DNA from 3 places in the Sorangium sp. So ce448 genome. Region 3 is predicted to be linked to each of the others. Evidence: riboswitches for the same ligand, from Rfam matches in the RefSeq annotation. Region 3 holds a riboswitch; each other region holds the start of a gene.
The links. Region 3 has a riboswitch for cobalamin ahead of WMF45_RS05250 (TonB-dependent receptor). Riboswitches for the same ligand answer to the same signal wherever they lie in the genome.
Positions count from the first base shown of each region.

Region 1: it holds a riboswitch for cobalamin, as region 3 does, so the genes downstream of both, WMF45_RS01400 (energy-coupling factor ABC transporter permease) here and WMF45_RS05250 (TonB-dependent receptor) in region 3, are expected to answer to the same signal.
Region 2: it holds a riboswitch for cobalamin, as region 3 does, so the genes downstream of both, WMF45_RS21900 (ribonucleoside-diphosphate reductase subunit alpha) here and WMF45_RS05250 (TonB-dependent receptor) in region 3, are expected to answer to the same signal.

Region 1 is NZ_CP150343.1:343,251-349,495, reverse strand. It holds gene WMF45_RS01415 (tetratricopeptide repeat protein) at 1-92, opposite strand, end outside; gene WMF45_RS01410 (3-hydroxyacyl-CoA dehydrogenase family protein) at 417-1,307, shown strand; gene WMF45_RS01405 (enoyl-CoA hydratase/isomerase family protein) at 1,869-2,690, shown strand; cobalamin riboswitch at 3,960-4,167, shown strand; gene WMF45_RS01400 (energy-coupling factor ABC transporter permease) at 4,302-4,979, shown strand; gene WMF45_RS01395 (hypothetical protein) at 5,003-5,317, shown strand; gene WMF45_RS01390 (CbiQ family ECF transporter T component) at 5,307-6,056, shown strand; gene WMF45_RS01385 (energy-coupling factor ABC transporter ATP-binding protein) at 6,053-6,245, shown strand, end outside.
Region 2 is NZ_CP150343.1:5,803,646-5,809,890, reverse strand. It holds gene WMF45_RS21900 (ribonucleoside-diphosphate reductase subunit alpha) at 1-2,328, opposite strand, end outside; cobalamin riboswitch at 2,656-2,863, opposite strand; gene WMF45_RS21895 (NAD-dependent protein deacetylase) at 2,983-3,849, shown strand; gene WMF45_RS21890 (prolyl hydroxylase family protein) at 3,884-4,459, opposite strand; gene WMF45_RS21885 (helix-turn-helix domain-containing protein) at 4,583-6,245, shown strand, end outside.
Region 3 is NZ_CP150343.1:1,428,250-1,434,494, reverse strand. It holds gene WMF45_RS05255 (hypothetical protein) at 178-672, shown strand; gene WMF45_RS05250 (TonB-dependent receptor) at 686-2,887, opposite strand; cobalamin riboswitch at 3,128-3,335, opposite strand; gene typA (translational GTPase TypA) at 3,507-5,393, shown strand; gene WMF45_RS05240 (hypothetical protein) at 5,479-5,973, shown strand; gene WMF45_RS05235 (LysR family transcriptional regulator) at 5,961-6,245, opposite strand, start outside.

The sequences.
Region 1 (6,245 bases), 1.1 Mb from region 3:
TGCCATTCCTTCCGCTGCTCGTGCCGCCCGCGCGCCGCGCCGAGCAGGCGCTCGACGTCCCCGGGGCCCGCGCCGTTGTTCGGAGCAGTCACGGCCTCCGCGAGCTCGTTCCAGGCTGCCTCGTTTTCGGGCTCATCCTGCAGACGCCCAAGGGCCATCCGAATCGTCTCAACGCTCATCGTCTCTCCGCGGACCTCGCGAATTCGGTCCGGTCCGTTCACGGGCCGGGCGAAGATAGCCGGGCGGACGACACGGTTTCAAGGTTCCTCGCCCCCGCGGGCCTGGAAGGGCGGGCGGAGCTTTCGCGCGCTTCTGCTTCTGTGGCGCGGGGACGTCCGAGCGGGCGGGCCGTCGGGCCGTCGGGCCGCGGCGAGGGCGGTTCACCGCGCTCTCGGCTTCGGCTATCAACCGCGGCCATGGAAGCTACGACGATCAAGCGCTTCGGGGTGATCGGCGCGGGTCAGATGGGGCGAGGCATCGCCCAGGTCGCCGCGGCCGCGGGCCTCGAGGTGGTCCTGTGCGACGTCTCGAGGGCGCTGGCGGAGTCGGGCAAGGCCCAGATCGCCGCCATTCTCGCGAAGCAGGTGGAGAAGGGCAAGCTGGCCGCGGAGGCGCGGGAGGCGCTCCTCGGCCGCGTCGCGGTGGCCGACGGGATGGGGGGCCTGGCCGGGGTCGACCTGGCCGTGGAGGCGGTGACCGAGAACTTCGAGGTGAAGAGCGGGATCTTCAAGCTCGCCGACGCGGCGCTGCCGAAGGGGGCGATCCTGGCGTCGAACACGTCGTCCATCTCGATCACGCGGCTGGCGGCGGTGACCGGCCGGCCTGAGCTGGTCATCGGGATGCACTTCATGAACCCGGTGCCGCTGATGAAGCTTGTCGAGCTCGTCCGTGGGGTCCAGACGTCGGACGCGACGTACGAGGCCGTCCGGGCGCTCTCGGTCGGGCTCGGCAAGACGGTGATCACCTCGAAGGACCAGCCCGGGTTCATCGTGAACCGGATGCTGATCCCCTTCCTCAACGAGGCGTGCTTCGCGCTCCAGGAGGGGCTGTCCACGCCGGAGGACATCGACGCGGGGGCGCGGCTCGGGCTGAACCACCCGATGGGGCCGCTCGAGCTCGCCGATTTGATCGGGCTCGATACGGTGCTGTCGATCGCGGAGGTGCTGCACCGGGAGTTCGGGGACTCGAAGTACAGGGCGGCCACGTTGCTCAGGAACCTGGTGGCTGCGGGGTGGTACGGGAAGAAGAGCGGGCGGGGGTTCTACGTGTACGACGAGAAGGGGCAGAAGAGCGGGCGGGCGGTGTAGGCGGCTGCTGCGGAGCCAGGGAGGGAGGGGGCGCCGCGCGGGGGGCCGGCGGGGGCCCCTCCCACGAACTCGCGCCTTTTGGGGGGCCATGGCCGGCTGAACGGCGGGGCCGATCTGAGAGGGCGCCGCGCGGAGCGGGCCGGCGCTCGGGTTCGTGGGGCCCTACCCCGCCGGCCCCCCGCGCGGCACCCCCTCCCTCCCTGGCTCTCTCCAGGAGGGATGACGACGGGGGAGCGACGACGGTGGCCGCGCGAGGCGAACACAGGTGTGCGGGTCGGAGGACAGGCGGTCTGCTCGACTCACGACTATCGCACGCGGGCTCGTTGTAGGGCCGTCATGTCGCGCGTACCCGCACTCAAGCGGTGAGTTCGGATCATCGAGCGATGGACCGTTTCCCGGAACAGGCGCGAGACTCCTCCGGAAATCGCTCGCTTGGAAATCGCTCGCTCGTCGGCTCGGCAACGGCCTCTACACAGCGGGATCGGGCGGACACGGAATGACGCCTTCCCTGACCCGCGGCAGGCGCTTCCCACCGGCGCGAGGCGCTGCTAACCACGCTCCATGACCGCTCAAGAACAGCAGCCGGGGGCTCGCGGTACGCTCCAGTTCGTCGCCGTCGAGCGCGCGGATCACGTCGCCACCGTGACCATCCAGCGGCCCGACAAACTCAACGCGCTGAACCCCGCCGTCCTCGGCGAGCTCACCGCGGCCTTCCGCGACCTCCTCGCGCCCGCCGAGGGCAACGAGGTCCGCGCGGCGGTGCTGACCGGCGCCGGCAAGGCGTTCGTCGCCGGCGCCGACATCGCAGAGATGGCGACCATGAACAGCATCGCCGCGAAACGGTTCGCCGACGCTGGCCACCGGCTCGCCGAGCTCATCGAGACTGCCCCCTTCCCCGTGATCGCCGCCGTCAACGGCTTCGCGCTGGGCGGCGGCTGCGAGCTCGCCCTCGCATGCGACTTCATCTACGCCGCCGAAGGCGCCAAGCTCGGCCAGCCCGAGGTGAACCTGGGCGTCATCCCGGGGTTCGGCGGGACCCAGCGGCTGCTGCGACGGGTCGGACCCGGACGCGCGCGCGAGCTCGTCTACTCAGGAGACATGATCACCGCCCAGCAGGCGCTCTCGATCGGGCTCGTCAACGCCGTCTTCCCGGCGACCGAGCTCCTCGCGCGCGCCCGCGAGACCGCCCTCAAGATCGCCTCGCGCGGGCCGCTCGCCGTCGCCGCCGCCAAACGCGTCCTCCTGCGCGGCGAGAGCCTCGACCTCACCGCCGCCAACGAGCTGGAAGCCCAGGCATTCGCCGCGCTCTTCGGAAGCGAAGATCAACAGCTCGGAATGAAAGCGTTCCTGGCGAAATCGCAGGCCACGTTCACGGGCAAGTGAAGGCTCGGGAGGCGCGAACCGCGCGCTCGACGGCAAAAAAAATACCGCGCATCACGCTGGAGGGGGGCCCAGAATGACCGCGGCAGGGAAACCGCGCCGGAGTCTTGAACGTCCGCCGCGGTGCTAAGAAAAAAACACCGCATGCGCTCCGGGCTGGGGGGGTCCGCGCCGGTGCGCATGCGGTAGTCAGATTGTGGCATCCGCAAGCGCGTTGTCGATAACAAAGTGCAATGACTGCACGCCGAGCGAGCAGAGCGCTCCAGACACGAAGGCGGCCAGGCGGGCGCGCGCCCCACACACACCAGCTCTGCGGGAATTCACGTTCGAGCCGGGCATACCCCTCCACCGGAGACAGCGCTCAGCGCAGCGTTCGTCTCGCATTCCGAGACGAGTGAACACGAAATCCCTCATCTCTTCAATAAGAGATGCCACGAGGCTGCAGGCGGTAAGCCGGACACCTGCTCCCGAGTAAAGAGCCAGGACGAACAAAGCACACTGCGGAAGGAACGCGCCGGTGCCTTGTATTCAAGCGCACGAGAGCCCCTCGTGCGGGCCCAAACCGAGACGGGGGCTGCGCCCGCGCGGCGACAAAGTAAACAGGCTTTATCTAAGGGGGACATAATTCAAGACGTGTGCTCGACGACTCTTCACGTGATGCGTCTGGGTCAATTTCTCGGCCTCGGCCATCACACGACAGCGCCTGGATCGCTCGTCGGCGCCCATGCCTGCTCAATGGGGGCGCCGACGGGCGCGCGGCGCGCCTCGGCAGCGATGGCCTCGTGCGCCTCGGCAGCGCCCTCGAGGGCGAGGTGGCCACCAGCGCAGGCATCGCCGCCGCGCCGACGCCGCGGACGAGGGCGCTCGCGGCGGACCGCGGCGAGCCGGACCGCGCAAGGCGGAAACTCGCACCCCCGAGTCGACCCACCCGGGTTCGCCCGGTCCGCACCCCCGGGTCGACCCACCCGGGTTCGCCCGGTCCGCACCCCCGGGTCGACCCACCCGGGTTCGCCCGGTCCGCACCCCCGGGTCGACGCACCCGGGTTCGCCCGGTCCGCACCCCCGGGTACGCGCGCCCGGCTCGCGCGATCGCGCCGCCTGGATGCGCGGGCCGACGCGCGGGGCACCGCGCGCGAGGCGGAGCTGGCCCGCGCTCGACGGGGAGCTCGTCCGACACGCCATGCCAGATGCAGCGCCCGCCGAGCACCTCGTCCGCGATCGGGGCGCGACGTCCTTGACGCCGGGAACGAAACGGGATTACCGAGCACCGGCCTGACAATCCATTCCTCGGGTGCCCTCCGGGGCATAACAGGGAAGCCGGTGCAAAACCGGCGCGGTCCCGCCACCGTGAGTGGGGAGCTGCCTCCGAAGACCACTGGGCCTCATTGGAAGAGGCCTGGGAAGGTGGACGCAGCGCTGGGAGCTCGATCAGCTCCCTGAACCCATGAGCCGGGAGACCTACCCGAGCCTCCCACGAGGTGCAGCTTGCGCACGTCTTCGTGGCGTTCGGGTGCGGACTTCACCCGGAGCGCCGTCATCGGTCTTCACGGCCGCGCTGTGTCGATCGCCGCCGTGTCCCTGGGGACGCTCCTCGCGCCCCGGCCCGCGGCCGCGATGCACCTCGCGGAAGGCGTCCTGCCGCTCGGCTGGTGCGCCGTCTGGAACGCGCTCGCCCTGCCCTTCGTCGCGATCGCCCTCCACCTGCTCCGGCGCCGCACCCAGCAGGACGCCTTCTACAAGCCGTTCGTCGGCCTCATCGCGGCCGCCGTCTTCGCGATCTCGTGCATGCCCGTGCCCGTGCCGACCGCCGGGACCTGCTCCCACCCGTGCGGCACAGGGCTCGCGGCGGTGCTCATCGGCCCCTGGATGACCGTCCTCGTCACCGTGGTGGCGCTCCTTATCCAGGCCCTCTTCCTCGCGCACGGCGGCCTCACCACGCTCGGCGCCGACGTCGCGTCGATGGGCATCGCGGGCGCCTTCACCGGATATTTCGCCTTCCACCTCGCGCGGCGCTGCGGCGCGAACCTCTGGGTCGCGGGCTTCCTCGCGGGCGTGACGTCGGACTGGGCAACCTACGCCACAACGGCGCTCGCGCTCGCGCTCGGGCTCTCGGGCGAGGGCTCGGTGACGTCCATGTTCACGGGCGTCGCCCTGGCCTTCGTCCCCACCCAGCTCCCGCTCGGCCTGCTCGAGGGCGTCATGACCGCGGGGGCGCTCGCCTTCCTGCGCGCCCGGCGGCCCGACATCCTGGATCGGCTCCAGGTCGTCCGGCTCGCCCCGGGGGCGTCGTGACGCGGCGGCTCGGACAGCGCCCGATGCCAGCGCCGCTCGCGCGGCGTGCGTGCGCGGCAGCGCTCCAGCTCGCCGGTTCATTCTGGCTCGCCGCCTGCGGCAACGCGTCCTGGGACGGCGTCGACGAGGCCGTGGTGCGCCGCGTCGCCGAGGACGCAGGACGCCACGACACGGGGCCGCTGTTCGCGGGCCTCGAGGGCGACCTCCTGCTCTTCGCGTTCCTCTGGGCCGGGCTCCTCGCCGGCTTCGCCCTCGGCTATTTCTCGCGCGTGCTCTTCGTCGAGCGCGCGGACGCGCCCGCGGTCAAGGCCGGCGGCGAAGGCCTCCGTGCGGACTGACCCGCCCGCGCGGCTCCGCGACGTGGACGCCCGGCTCCGCCTCGGAGCCGCCGTGGCGGCGTGCTGCGTCGCCGCGGGCGCGCGCTCGCCCGTCACGCCGGCCGCGCTGCTCCTCCTCGCGTGCGCGGCCCTCCACCTCCAGGGAACGCCGGCGCGCGCCGTCCTCCGCGCCGCCGCGCCCGCCGCGTGGATCGGAGCGGTCGCGGCGGCGCTCGCGCTCGCGCTCACGCCGGGGGCGCCGCTCCTCCCCGGCGCGCCGTTCCCCGTCGACGCGATCACGGCCGAGGGGGCCCACCGCGCCGTGGCCATCGGCGCCCGCGTCCTCGCGGCGGCCGCGGTGCTCCGGTGGCTCGCCGGCGCCGCCGCGCCCGCCGAGATCGAGGCGGCGCTCGCCGGGCTCGGCGTCCCGGCGGCCCTGGTCGAGCTGCTCGCGCTGACGCGGCGCTTCGCCGGCGTGCTCCAGCGCGCGGCCGACAGCGCGTGGAGCGCCGCCGCGCTCCGCGGCGGGTTCACCCGCCCCGGCGCCGCCGCGCGCTCGGCCGGCGCCGTCGCGGGCGTCGTGGCGCTCCGGACGCTGGAGCGCTCCGAGAGCGCCGCGCTCGCGATGCAGCTCCGCGGCTACCAGGGGAAGCTCCCCGTCGCCGACCGGAGGACGAGCGCGCCCGCCGCGAACGTCGCGTTCGCCGCCGCCGCCCTCGCGGCCCTCGGGCTCAGCGTCGCCGCAGGAGAGGCCGGATGATCGCGCTGCGCGCCCCCCGGCTCGGCTACCCGCGCGGCGAGCCCGTGCTGCGCGACGTGCGCCTCGACGTCGCCGAGGGCGAGTCCGTGGCGGTGCTCGGCGGCAACGGCGCCGGCAAGACCGCGCTGCTCCGGACGCTCGTCGGGCTCCTCCCGGCGCCCGGCGGCGGCGTCGAGATCGCGGGCCGCC
Region 2 (6,245 bases), 4.4 Mb from region 3:
GGCGCCGCCCTCGGGCGTCCGCTCGGGCGCCGCCTCCACGGTCGCCTTGGTGATGCGCGTCGCGGGGCGCGAGCGCAGGTAGTAGGTCGTCTTGAGCCCCTTCTTCCATGCGTGGAAGTACATGCTCGAGAGCTGACCGATGGTGGGGCTCTCGATGAAGAGGTTCAGCGACTGGCTCTGATCGATGAAGGCCCCGCGATCCGCGGCCATGTCGATCAGCGAGCGCATCGGGATCTCCCACGCCGTCCGGTACACGGCGCGGAGCTCCGCGGGCAGCTCGTCCATGCCCTGGACCGAGCCCTCTGCGAGCTTGAGCCGGGCGCGCACCGCGTCGTTCCAGGCGCCGAGCCGCTTCAGCTCCGCGACAAGGTAGCGGTTCATCTGCAGGAAGTCCCCGGAGAGCGTCTCGCGCTTGAAGAGGTTGGACACCTGCGGCTCGATGCACTCGTAGCAGCCCGCGATCGACGCGATGGTGGCGGTCGGCGCGATGGCGACGAGCAGCGAGTTCCTGAGCCCCTCGGCCTGGACGCGCGCGCGGAGCGCCTCCCAGCGGGCCGTGTCCTCCGGGACGGCGTTCCACGCGTCGAACTGGAGCTCTCCGCGCGCGGCGCGCGTCTCGTCGAACGCCGGGTGCCGCCCCTTCTCCGCCGCGAGGTCCGCGGACGTCGAGAGCGCGTGGTAATACACCTCCTCCGAGATCCGCCTGGAGAGCTCCCGCGCCGCCGGGGCGTCGAAGGGCAGGCGCATCTGGAAGAACACGTCCTGCAGGCCCATGAGCCCGAGCCCGACGGGCCGCCAACGGAGGTTCGATCGCCTCGTCGAGGGGATGGGGTAGTAGTTGAGGTCGATGACGCGGTCGAGCTGGCGGACCGCGGTCCCCACCGTGCGCGCGAGCTTCTCGAAGTCGAACGCGACCGCGCCGTCCGCCAGCGTGAGCGTGTGGCGAGTGAGGTTGATCGAGCCCAGGTTGCAGACGGCCGATTCCTCGTTCGAGGTCACCTCCAGGATCTCGGTGCAGAGGTTCGAGAGGTGGACGATCCGGCCCGGCAGCGCCGTCTGGTTGCAGGCGCGGTTCGACTTGTCCTTGAACGTCATCCAGCCATTGCCGGTCTGCGCGAGCGTGCGCATCATCCGCGCGTAGAGCTCGCGGGCCTTCATCGTCTTCTTGGCGATGCCCGCCCGCTCGGCCTCGACGTACCGACGATCGAACTCCTCACCGTAGAGATCGGGGAGATCGCGCGCGTCCTTCGGGTCGAACAGGCTCCATTCGCCGTCGGCCTCGACCCGCTTCATGAAGAGGTCCGGGACCCAGCTCGCGAGGTTCAGGTTGTGCGTGCGCGCGGCCTCGTCGCCCGTGTTGTCCCGCAGCGAGAGGAACTCCTCGACGTCGGCGTGCCACGGCTCGAGGTAGACGCAGCAGGCGCCCTTGCGCTTGCCGCCCTGGTTCACGGCCGCGACGGACGCGTCGAGCGTCTTGAGCCAAGGCACGATCCCGCTGGAGTGCCCGTTGGTGCTCTCGATGAGCGAGCCGCGCGAGCGCACCCGGTGGTAGGCGAGCCCGATGCCGCCCGAGAACTTCGAGAGCATCGCGACGTCGGTGTAGCGCTGGTAGATCGTCTCGAGGTGATCGTCCGGCGAGTCGAGCAGAAAGCAGCTCGAGAGCTGCTCGTGGCTCGTCCCGGAGTTGAACATCGTCGGTGAGCTCGGCAGGTAATCGAGCGACGAGAAGAGCCGGTAGAGCTCGATCGCCTGCGCCGCCGTCTCGGAGAGGGCGCACGCGATGCGCAGGAAGAACTGCTGCGGCGTCTCGATGACGAGGCGCGTCTCGGGGTGCTTCAGCAGGTAGCGGTCGTAGAGGGTCCGCAGGCCGAAGTACTCGAGCTCGTGATCCCGCCTGGGCTCGATGGCGTCGTTCAGCTTGCGCGCGTTCTGCGCCACGAAGCCGTGGAGCCGATCGTTGATGAGGCCCAGCCGCCGCCCCACGGCGATGGACTGCGAGAAGGCGTGGATCTCCTGATTGCGGACTTCCTTGTCGATGTACGTGGCGAGCAGGCGCGCCGCGAGCTTCGCGTACTGGGGCTCATCGGCGATGAGCGACGCCGCCGTCTGGATGGAGAGCTGATCGAGCTCGCGCGTCGTCGCGCCGTCGTAGAGGCCGCTGATGGTCTTTGTCGCGACGCGGAGCGCGTCCACGTCGGACAGGGCCGCGCAGGAGCGGCTCACCGCCCGGACGATCTTGTTGACGTCCACGGGCTCGCTCGACCCGTTCCTCTTCTTCACCCGCATCGTCGTGTGCGGGAGCGTCTCTTCCGGCGCGCCGCCGCTCATGGAGGGCGCGTGGGGTGCGTGGAGCGCGCGCAACGGCGCCGCGCCGTTGCTCTTCACCAACGGTTCGTTCAGCATGGCATCCTCCTCGTGCTCGTTCCGAGCGGTCCCGGACCGCTCGCGTCGATGCCGCGAGAGCGAAGAGGCCAGCCGATGCGCACGGGTGCGCCAGGCTCTTTTGAGGAGCCCTCGGACCGACCGCTCGCCCCCGCGGGCGAAAGGAAGACAGCGCGGGAGGGGGTCGGAACCGGGACAAGCGCGAGAGTCTGCGCCAGCTCGGACCTACCCGCCTCCCTCGAGGCTTCCAGGTCAAACCGGCGCCGGATGTCTCCCCAGCGCAGGATGTTGGCAGGTCTTCGGGCTCACGAGCGCTCCGGCTCTCGCCGGATTCCTACGGTCCACCGCTTCCCAGCCCGGGGGCCAGTGCGCGTCGTGGAGATCGTTCTCGCTTACCGCTGCGGGGCAGCCCCGGATTCACACCGGGTTCCCTTTTGAGCCCCGGGCCGAAGCCCGAGGCACCAACACGGGCACTACATATGGTGGTGCAGTGAGCCGGTCAAGCGAGATGTTGTGGGGGGAGCTCCGTTGCTCGGTTGCATGCGTGGTCGCGTGGTCGACGCTGGCGGTGCGCGCAGCGACGGGCCACAACCCGGGCCTATGCCGCTCAGCGAAGCGCGTCCGGCCGATCCGCTCGACGACCTCGTCGCGCTCCTGCGCGGCAAGCGGATCGTGGCGCTGACGGGCGCGGGGTGCAGCACCGAGTCCGGAATCCCCGATTATCGAGGGCCCGAGACGCGGCGCCGCGCGCGGAACCCGATCCAGGGGCGGGAGTTCTGCCGCTCGGCCGAGATCCGGCAGCGCTACTGGGCGCGCGCCGTGATCGGCTGGGAGCGGTTCTCCAGGGCCGAGCCGAACCCCGCCCACCGCGCCCTCGCGCGGCTGGAGCAGGCGGGGCAGCTCGATGGCCTCATCACGCAGAACGTCGACGGCCTCCACCAGGCCGCGGGCAGCCGCCGCGTCATCGAGCTGCACGGGACGCTCTCCGAGGTCGCCTGCCTCGCGTGCGGCGCGATGGAGCGGCGCGCCGTCCTCCAGGAGCGGCTCCTCGCGCAGAACCCCGGCTGGCTGCGCCTCGCGGCCGACGTCGCCCCCGACGGCGACGCCGACCTGCCCGCCGAGCAGGTGGCGGGCTTCCATGCGCCGCCGTGCCTCCGCTGCGAGGGGCCGCTCAAGCCGCGCGTCGTCTTCTTCGGCGAGAACGTGGCCCGGCCGATCGTCGACGCGGCGTTCGCGCTCGTGGACGCGGCGGACGCGCTCCTCGTCGTCGGCTCGTCGCTGGCGGTCTTCTCGGGCTACCGCTTCGTGCTGCGCGCCGCGCAGCGAGGCATCCCGATCGCCATGATCAACCTCGGCTCCGCGCGCGGCGAGGAGCTCGGCGCGCTGAAGATCGAGGCCCGCGCCGGCGAGGTGCTGCCGCGCCTCGCCGAGGCGCTCGGCGCCGGCGCGACCCCGGCGCCGCGCTGAGGCGCCGAGCGCCGGCGCACGCGCGGCGCGGGCATCACCCGCGCCGGTACATCACGTCGCTGCGGAGGACGTACTTGCTCCCCCGTGTCACGGCGGCGCCGCGGTGGAGCCGGCGGTGCTCGAACAGGAGCGCCATCCCGCGCCGCGGGGCGATGCTCCGGCCGCCCCAGAAATCGGTCGTGCCGCCCTCGAAGTCGTCGTTCAGGTAGACCATCGCGGTGAACAGGCTCCGCTCGCCGTCGGATCGCACGAACGAGCCGTCGCCGTGCCAGTTGAAATATTCGCCCTTGGTGTAGCGATAGTAGCGGAAGCGCTCGTTCAGCCCGACGGCGCGGTGGAGGCCGAAGCTCGGCGGCATCCAGGGCGCGAGCCGCTCCCAGAGGCTCGCGGCGAGGTCCGGATCGTCGATCATGACGCGGCCGTTCCTGCGCACGTCGAGGTTGATCACCTCGCCGCCCCCGATCGGCGCCTGCTCGAAGCCTCGCGCCTCGGCGAGCGCGATGAAGCCCTCGCACTCCTCGGGCGACAGGACGTTCGTCACCGTGAAGATGCGGAGATCGTCGGTGTAGTCGGTGCACTTGGCGGTCCGTTCGGCGTGCAGGGTGCTCATGCGGGAAGCGTGGGTCCGGGCGGACCGGATCCGGAAGGGCGGGACCCGGGCAGGACCGGGCAGGACCGGGCAGCGCGGTGGACAGGAGAGCGCCGCATCGCCGATGATCGAGCGCTCGCACCGATGGCACGGGTCTCCAGGGCGGGCCGCAGCGCGGAGCCCGCGGTCCGCTTCAACCACACGCTCCTCCAGCGGGCGCGGCTCGATCTCGACCTGACGCAGGAGCAGGTCGCCGCGTCGATCGGCGTCGACGTGCGGACCTACCGCCGCTACGAGTCGGGCGCCGTCAACGATCCGCGGCTCGGCTTCTCGGTCCGGAGCCCGTCCCGGCGGCGCATCATCGAGCGGCTCGGCGCCGAGCTCGGCCTCGCCGAGGCGGAGCTGCTCGTCGTCGAGGCCGAGGCCGCGCCGGCGGCGGATCCCGCCGCAGAGGAAGCGGGTGCAGCGAGCCAGGCCGCGGAGGCGCCCGACGAGGCGGGGAGGGCGCTCGCGGGGGCGGAGAGGGCGCTCGCGGGGGAGGAGAGGGCGCTCGACGAGGAGGCAGGGGAGAAGGCGCCGGCGGGCGCGCCCGCGCCGTCGCAGGGAGCCGCCCCGGCGTGGCGCCCGCTGCACGCGCACACGCTCCAGCGAGCGCGGCACTTCGTCGGGCGCGCCGAGATCGTCGATCGGCTCGCCGCGTGGGCCGACGGCTCGCCGCCGTCCCCCCGGGTGATCGCGCTCCTCGGCGTCGGCGGGGCGGGCAAGACCGCGATCGCCGAGCGCTTCCTCCAGGGGCTCGGCGACGCCCCGCGGCCCGGCGGAGTGCTCGTCTGGAGCTTCTACGACGACCCCAGGACCGAGGCGTTCCTCGACCAGGCGGCGGCCTACTTCGCGCCGGGCGCGGGCGCCTCGGGCCCGGCGGCGCCGCGGCCTCAGGCGGCGCCCGGAGAGCAGCTCGCGCGGCTGAAGGAGGCGCTGGGCCAGGGGCCGCCGCACCTGCTCGTGCTCGACGGGATCGAGACCGTGCAGGCCGAGGGGGGCGCAGGGCGCGCGCACGGCGAGCTCCACGACGCGCTCCTCCGGCGGCTGCTCTGCGCGATCGCGTCCGGGCTCGGCGGCGCGCGGGCGCTCGTCACGTCGCGCTTCGAGCTCGCGGATCTGTCCGCCTGGGCCGAGGGCGGGCTCGCGACGATCCGGCCCGAGCCGCTCTGCGAGGGCGACGCCGCGTCGCTCCTGCGCCGCTGGGGCATCCGCGGCGACGACGGTGCCCTCGGCGCGCTGTTCGAGGCGACGGGCGGCCACGCGCTCTCGGTCGCCGTCCTCGGCTCCTACGTGGGCGCGTTCCTCGGCGGCGACGCGGGCCGCCTCTCCGCGGCGCAGGCGGCGCACCTCGCCGAGGCCGAGCAGGACGATGTCCTCGCCCGCCGCCTGAGCTCGGTGCTGTCGGCCTATGCGCGCGCGCTGCCGCCGGGCGAGCGGGACCTGCTCGCGCGCCTCTCGGTGTTCCCCGGCGGCGCGGGCGAGGAGGCGCTGCTCCAGCTGATCCGGGCCGGCGGCGAGATCGCCGGCGCCATGGCGGGGTGGGGCGCCGCGGAGCTCGCGCGCGGGCTCGCCCGGCTGGAGCGGCTGGGGCTCGTGTTCGCGGCGCGCCCGGGCGAGCGTTGCTACTCGACGCACCCCTTCGTGCGGCAGCACTTCAAGTCGCTGCTCGGCGTGCCGCCGGAGCGCGTCCACGCCGCGGGGAGCGCCGCGCCGCCGCCGCGCCTCGACGAGGCGCCACGCCGGCCGCCGCGGGAACGCGAGGCCG
Region 3 (6,245 bases):
TCTTGCCCATCAGCTCCGAGGGCGCGCGCCGCCGATCCGTTGCCGACGCCCGGTGGCTCACGCTCGAGTTGGTGTGCGCGCGTATCGCCGGCGAAGCAACGCCCGTGTACCCTGGCCGGTGTACCGTGAGGCCCCCGCGAGCATCTCCGCTGCGACCGCTCCAGGACGAGCACGCTCATGCATCCTGACCCCTGGCACCTGGTCACCAGACAACCGGACTACATCCTGGCTTCCTGGCACCAGATCTTCTGTGTCATCTGGCGCCGCGAGACGACCGAGGACGGCGCGCGCCACCTGAGGGATGCGTGCGCGGAGTTCGCGAAGAAGCACCCGCGCGGCATAGGGCTGCTCACCCTCGTCGAGAGCGGGGCGCCGTTGCCATCGGCGCCCGCGCGCAGGGCGATCGCGAGCTTCCTCGCGGAGGCGAGCGCGACCATCAGGTGCTCAGCGGTCGTCTTCGAGGGCTCGGGGTTCCATGCGGCGATGGTTCGCAGCGTCGTGACAGGGCTCACGCTCGTTGCCCGCCAGCGTTATCCGCACAGGGTATGTGACATCGGGGAAGCCTGGCAGATGTTCGCAGAGCTCCTGCCCGCGGTGACGGGCGCCGCCGTGAGCGAAGCCGCGTTCCGGGCATCGCTCGACGCGCTGCGCGAGGACCTCCGCCGGACATGAGCCGGCGCTGCGCCTACTCCCAGTACAGCGTCGCCCGCCCGATCGCGGTGAACGGCCACCCCGGCGAGTAGTGGATCCCGGTGACCGGGGCCGGCTCGTACGGCAGCCGCGACGCGCTCGCGAACTGGACCTCGCGCCACGTCGTGTCGAAGAGGTTCTGGACGTCCACGGCCACCTCGACGTTCTTCCACCGCAGCCCGGCGTTGGCGTCGACGACCGTGAACCCCTCGGCGGTGAGCGACTCGTCCTCGGTCGCGGGCCGCGCGGCGATCGCCTTGACCCGCAGCGCCGCGAACGGCGTGAACGCGCCGAACGTCGGGCGGACGCCGACGCCCGCGGTCAGCGTCCGGGTCGGCGCGAGGGCGACAGCGCTCGCGTTGCCGGCGTTCTCGCGGAAGCGCGCGCGGGTGAAGGTCGCGTCCACGTCGGCGAAGAGCCAGCTTTGGAGCCGGTAGCGCCCGCCGATCTCGATCCCGTAGCGCCGCGTCTGCCCCGACGCCTCGGTCGCGCCCGCGTCGCCGCTCCAGACCAGCTCCGAGTCCAGGTCGAGCAGGAACGCGGCCCCGTTCAGCGACAGCCCGCGCAAGGGCGCGACCCGCAGGCCGACCTCGTAGCCCGTCGCCGGCGTGATCAGCGTCGCCGCCCCCTCCCCCAGCACCGCGCCCCGCGCGTCGTTCGAGTGGAAGCCCCGCCCGAAGTGGGCGAAGAGATCGACCCCCTCGACCGGCGACACGATCGCCGTGAGCTTCGGGAGCAGCTGCATCTGTCCCCGGGCGCCGCTCGACCTGTTCCCCGCCGCCTCGAGGTCCTCGCCCGGATCGTCCACGTTGACGTCGATCCACTGCGCGCGCGCCCCGAGCACGACGCGGAGCCAGCGCCGGAGCCGGGCGTCCTGCTCGACGTAGACGCCGATCTGGCTCTCATCGACGTGGGTCCTGCTCTTCTCCTCGATCCGCTCGCGCGCCTCGTCGTGGTGGAGGGACTTGTCGATCGCGTCCGCGCGGATCTGCGCGCCGAGCGAGGTCGTGAACCTCGCCCCGCCGATCTCGTATTGCCTGCGGAACCGGAGATCGGCGCCCCCGACCGTGCGGTCGTCGTTCTGCTCGATCTGGTCGCCGTGGACCGGGTCCTCGCTGAAGAACGTGAAGTTCGAGTACAGCGTGAAGCGGTACCGGACGAGGTAGGCCAGCGCGCTCAGATCGGCGTCCCGCCACGCCGTCGAGTACGCGACGGACGCCATGTGCCGCTCGGTCGCCCCGCCCTCGGTCGGATCCACGGCGCCGAAATGGTCGATGCACGGCTGTCCGAACGCCGAGGGCGGCGGGTTCAACCCGCCCTGCTCGCCCTCGCCGCACACGGCGCGCGCGGGGATCTGGCCGGAGCCATTCCAGGTCGATCCATACGACATCCAGGTCATCTGGACCTTCCCCGTGTTGCCCAGATCGTGCGTGGCCCGCAGGTACACATTGAAGCGCTTGAGGCGCTCCGGGCTCAGGAACGGCCCGTCGTTCCGGTAGATCTCCGCCGCGGCCACCGCGCGCCACGTGTCGCCGAGATCCGGCGAGGCGATGACGAGACCGCGCTGGATACCGTACTGCCCCAGGCTGACCTGCGCGTAGCTCTCCTCGAGCTTCTCGGCGAAGCGCAGGTTGACGGCGCCCGCCGTACCGAAGTCGCCGATGTTCGCGTAATAAGGCCCCTTGTACCCGTCGAGCCCTGTCACGAGCTCCGGGATCATGAAGTAGAGATCGGTGAAGCCGTGCCCGTGGCCGTGGCTGACCATGTTGACGGGCACGCCGTCGACGAAGAAGGCGACGTCGGTCCCGTGATCCGCGTCGAATCCGCGGAGGAAGTACTGGTTCGCCTTGCCGCCGCCCGCGTGCTGCACGGCGAAGAGCCCGGGGACCGACTCGAGGAGGTCGCCCGGCCGGAGCCTCGGCCTGAGCTCGAGCTCCCGGTGTCCGACGGAGACGCGCGACGCGGCCTCGCTGCCCGGCTTCTCCGCCTGGATCGTGACCTCGATCGCGGCGTCGCCCGCGGGCGCGCCCTCGCCGGTGGGCGCCGCGGCGGCGGCCTCCGGCGGGGCAGCGGGCGCCTCGGGGGTGGCGCCCTCGGCGCGCGCGGGCCGCGCGGCGGCCAGCACCATGGATAGTGCGGCGAACAGATGAAATGGATGGCGGTGCCCGTGGCTCGTCGTGACCGTCTCGCGCAGCATTCGTGTCCTCCTTCGCCGCAATCGCGCGGAGCGGCGTCGGGCCGCTCGCGTCGAGCTCCGCGAGGACGAAATGGCTGGCCATCGCACGGTGCGCTGGACCGACCTCTCGCCCCCGCGGGCGACCGGAAGGCGACGCGGGGGCGGTTCGGTATCCGGGACGTGCGCAGAGAGGTGGAGCTGCACCGGCTCGGACCTCACCGCCTCCCTCGAGGCTCCCAGGTCGAACCGGCGCCGGATGTCTCCCGCCGCCGGGCGCTGGCAGGTCTTCGGGCTCGCGAGCGCTCCGGTCTGACCGGCTCCCTACTGTCCACCGCTTCCCAGCCCTCGGCGGGCCAGTGCATGGGGTGGAGGTCGTTCTCGCTTACCGCTGCGGGGCAGCCCCGGAATTTCACCGGGTTCCCTCTTCGGCCCAGGCGAACGCCCGGGCACCAGCACGGCGCGCACCCTAGGACCGTGCGCCTTCGGCTGTCAATCGCTACCGCTCCGCTCGCCCGCTCGTCGCGCGCCGCTCTCTGCGCCGCCCGCGCCACGCGCGCGCCTCGCGCGCGCCTCCCGCTCTTCATCCGAGCGCCTCGACGCACGCCTGCCGTGCAGGCCGAACGTTCGGGCTCTAGCGAGGATGGGCTCGCTCCTCCGTGGGTCGCGTGCTACACGGCCGCCGCCGTATATGCCCCGTAACGATCTCCGCAACATCGCCATCGTCGCCCACGTCGACCACGGGAAGACGACCCTCGTCGATCACATGCTCCGCCAGTCGGGCGCCTTCCGAGAGAACGAGGTCGTGGCCGAGCGGGTCATGGACTCGAACGACCTCGAGCGGGAGCGCGGCATCACCATCCTCGCGAAGAACACGAGCATCCGGTACCGCGGGGTCAAGATCAACATCGTCGACACGCCCGGCCACTCCGACTTCGGCGGCGAGGTCGAGCGCACGCTCATGATGGCCGACGGGGCGCTCCTGCTCGTCGACGCCGCCGAGGGCCCGCTGCCGCAGACGCGCTTCGTGCTGTCGAAGTGCCTCCAGCGCGGCTTCCCGGTCATCGTGGTCATCAACAAGATCGACCGGAGCGACGCGCGCGCCCACGAGGTGCTCTCCGAGGTGTTCGACCTCTTCTGCGACCTCGAGGCCAGCGATGCGCAGATGGACTTCTCGACGCTCTACGCGATCGCGAAGTTCGGCCAGGCGAAGCGGGAGCTCGAGCACGAGGCGAAGGACCTCGAGCCGCTCTTCGAGACCATCCTCGAGCGGGTCCCCGGCCCCTCCGGCGACCCCGACGGTCCGCTCCAGGTCATCGTCTGCAACACGACCCACGACGAGTACGTGGGCCGGCTCGCGGTCGGCCGCGTGGTCCGCGGCACCGCCCGGTCCGGCGCCGACGTCGCGCTCCTCGGCGAGGGCGGCCAGTCGCGCGGCTACGTGAAGATGCTCTACGCCTACGAGGGGCTGAAGCGCGTCGCGGTCGAGAGCGCCGTCGCGGGCGAGGTGATCGCGATCGCCGGGCTCGACGCGGTCACGATCGGCGACACGATCACGGATCCGGCGCACCCCGAGGCGCTGCCGCGCATCGTGGTCGAGGAGCCGACGATCAAGATGAAGATCGGCGTCAACACGTCGACCTTCGCCGGCAAGAGCAAGCAGTCGAAGTTCCTGACGAGCCGTCACCTGAAGGAGCGGCTCGAGCGCGAGGCGATGAAGAACCTCGCGATCCGGGTGGAGCCGACCGAGGTGCCCGACACGTTCGTTGTGCTCGGCCGCGGCGAGCTCCAGCTGGCGATCCTCGTGGAGACGATGCGGCGCGAGGGGTACGAGATGCAGCTCTCGAACCCCGAGGTGGTGACGCGCGAGATCGACGGCGAGGTGATGGAGCCGCTCGAGCTCGTGGTCGTGGACGTGCCGGACACCTACGTCGGCATCGTGACCGAGCGCCTCAGCTCCCGGCGCGGCCGGATGGTGAAGATGACGAACCCCGGCTTCGGCCGCGCCCGCCTCGAGTTCCGGGTGCCGTCCCGCGGGCTCATCGGCTTCCGCGGCGAGTTCCTGACGGCGACGCGCGGGACGGGCCTGCTCAACACGATGTTCGACGGCTGGGCGCCCTGGGGCGGCCCGATGATGCGCCGCCCGACCGGCGCCATCGTCGCCGATCGCGTCGGCGTGGCGACCCCGTACGCGCTGCACCACCTGCAGCCGCGCGGCATGTTCTTCATCGTCCCCGGCGTCGAGGTCTACGAGGGGATGATCATCGGCGAGCACAACCGGCCGAACGACACCGACGTCAACGTCATCAAGGAGAAGAAGCTGTCGAACGTGCGCAACCACGGCAAGGACGAGAACGTCCTCCTGGCCAGCCCGCGGCTGCTCACGATCGAGACGGCGATGGAGTGGATCGACGGCGACGAGCTCGTCGAGGTCACGCCCGACGCGGTGCGCGTCCGCAAGAAGGTGCTCGCGTGCAACCGCCGGGAGCGCCGCGAGGACGCGATCGAGCAGTCGCAAGCCGTGGAGTGAGCGGCCGGGGCGCGCCGGACGTGCGGGGCGTGCGGGGCGTTTGATGCGCGCCCCTGCCTTGCCTGCCGCACGCTAGGATGCCCTGATGAGAACGCCGCTGCTCTTCGCTTTCCTGGCTTCGCTCGTCGCGCTCTCGGGGGCGGGCGCTTGCGGCGGGGCCGTCGTCGTCGACGGGCTCCCCGGGAGCTCCGACGGCGCCGGGGGCGCCGGCGCGGCCGTGGGGTCGCCATCGGCGAGCTCCGGCGGGGCCTCCGTCGAGGAGCAGAGGGCCTCGTGCGATTTCTTCTGCTCGCTCTTCGCCGGCGTCACGTGCCCGGAGCTCCGGTGCAGCGAGCGCTGCGCCGACCTGCTCTCCGAGCAGCGCCCCTGCAACGCGCTGACCGCCCCCTTCTTCGACTGCGTGGGCGAGACCGTCGCCTCCGCGGACCGGATCCCCTGCGATTTCCTCGCGCCGTCGATCGCGTCGCTCTTCGATTGCCTGAGCGGGCGCGCTCGGGAATGCACGACCGATTTCCTGCCCCCGACGTGCGACGCGCAGTTCGAGGAGCTCAGGGCGTGCCAGCGCGATCAGGGCCGGTAGCGGGGGCGCTCGTCGCCTGACGCGCGCGGCCGCGCGCCGGGGTCGAGGGCGCTCCGGAGCGGCCCGAGGGCGTCGGCGACGAACGCGACGAGCGCCTTCACGCGCGGCACCCCGCGCGTATCGCGGTGCACCCCGAGCCACAGCTTGCGCCCCGGCGGCGGCGAGGGCGGCGAGAGCAGGCAAAGGCCGGCGGTCGCGTCGCCCAGGTAGCGCGGCAGGCAGACGAGCCCGACGCCGGCGGCCCCCATCGTCGCCTGGGGCTCGCGGCCGTT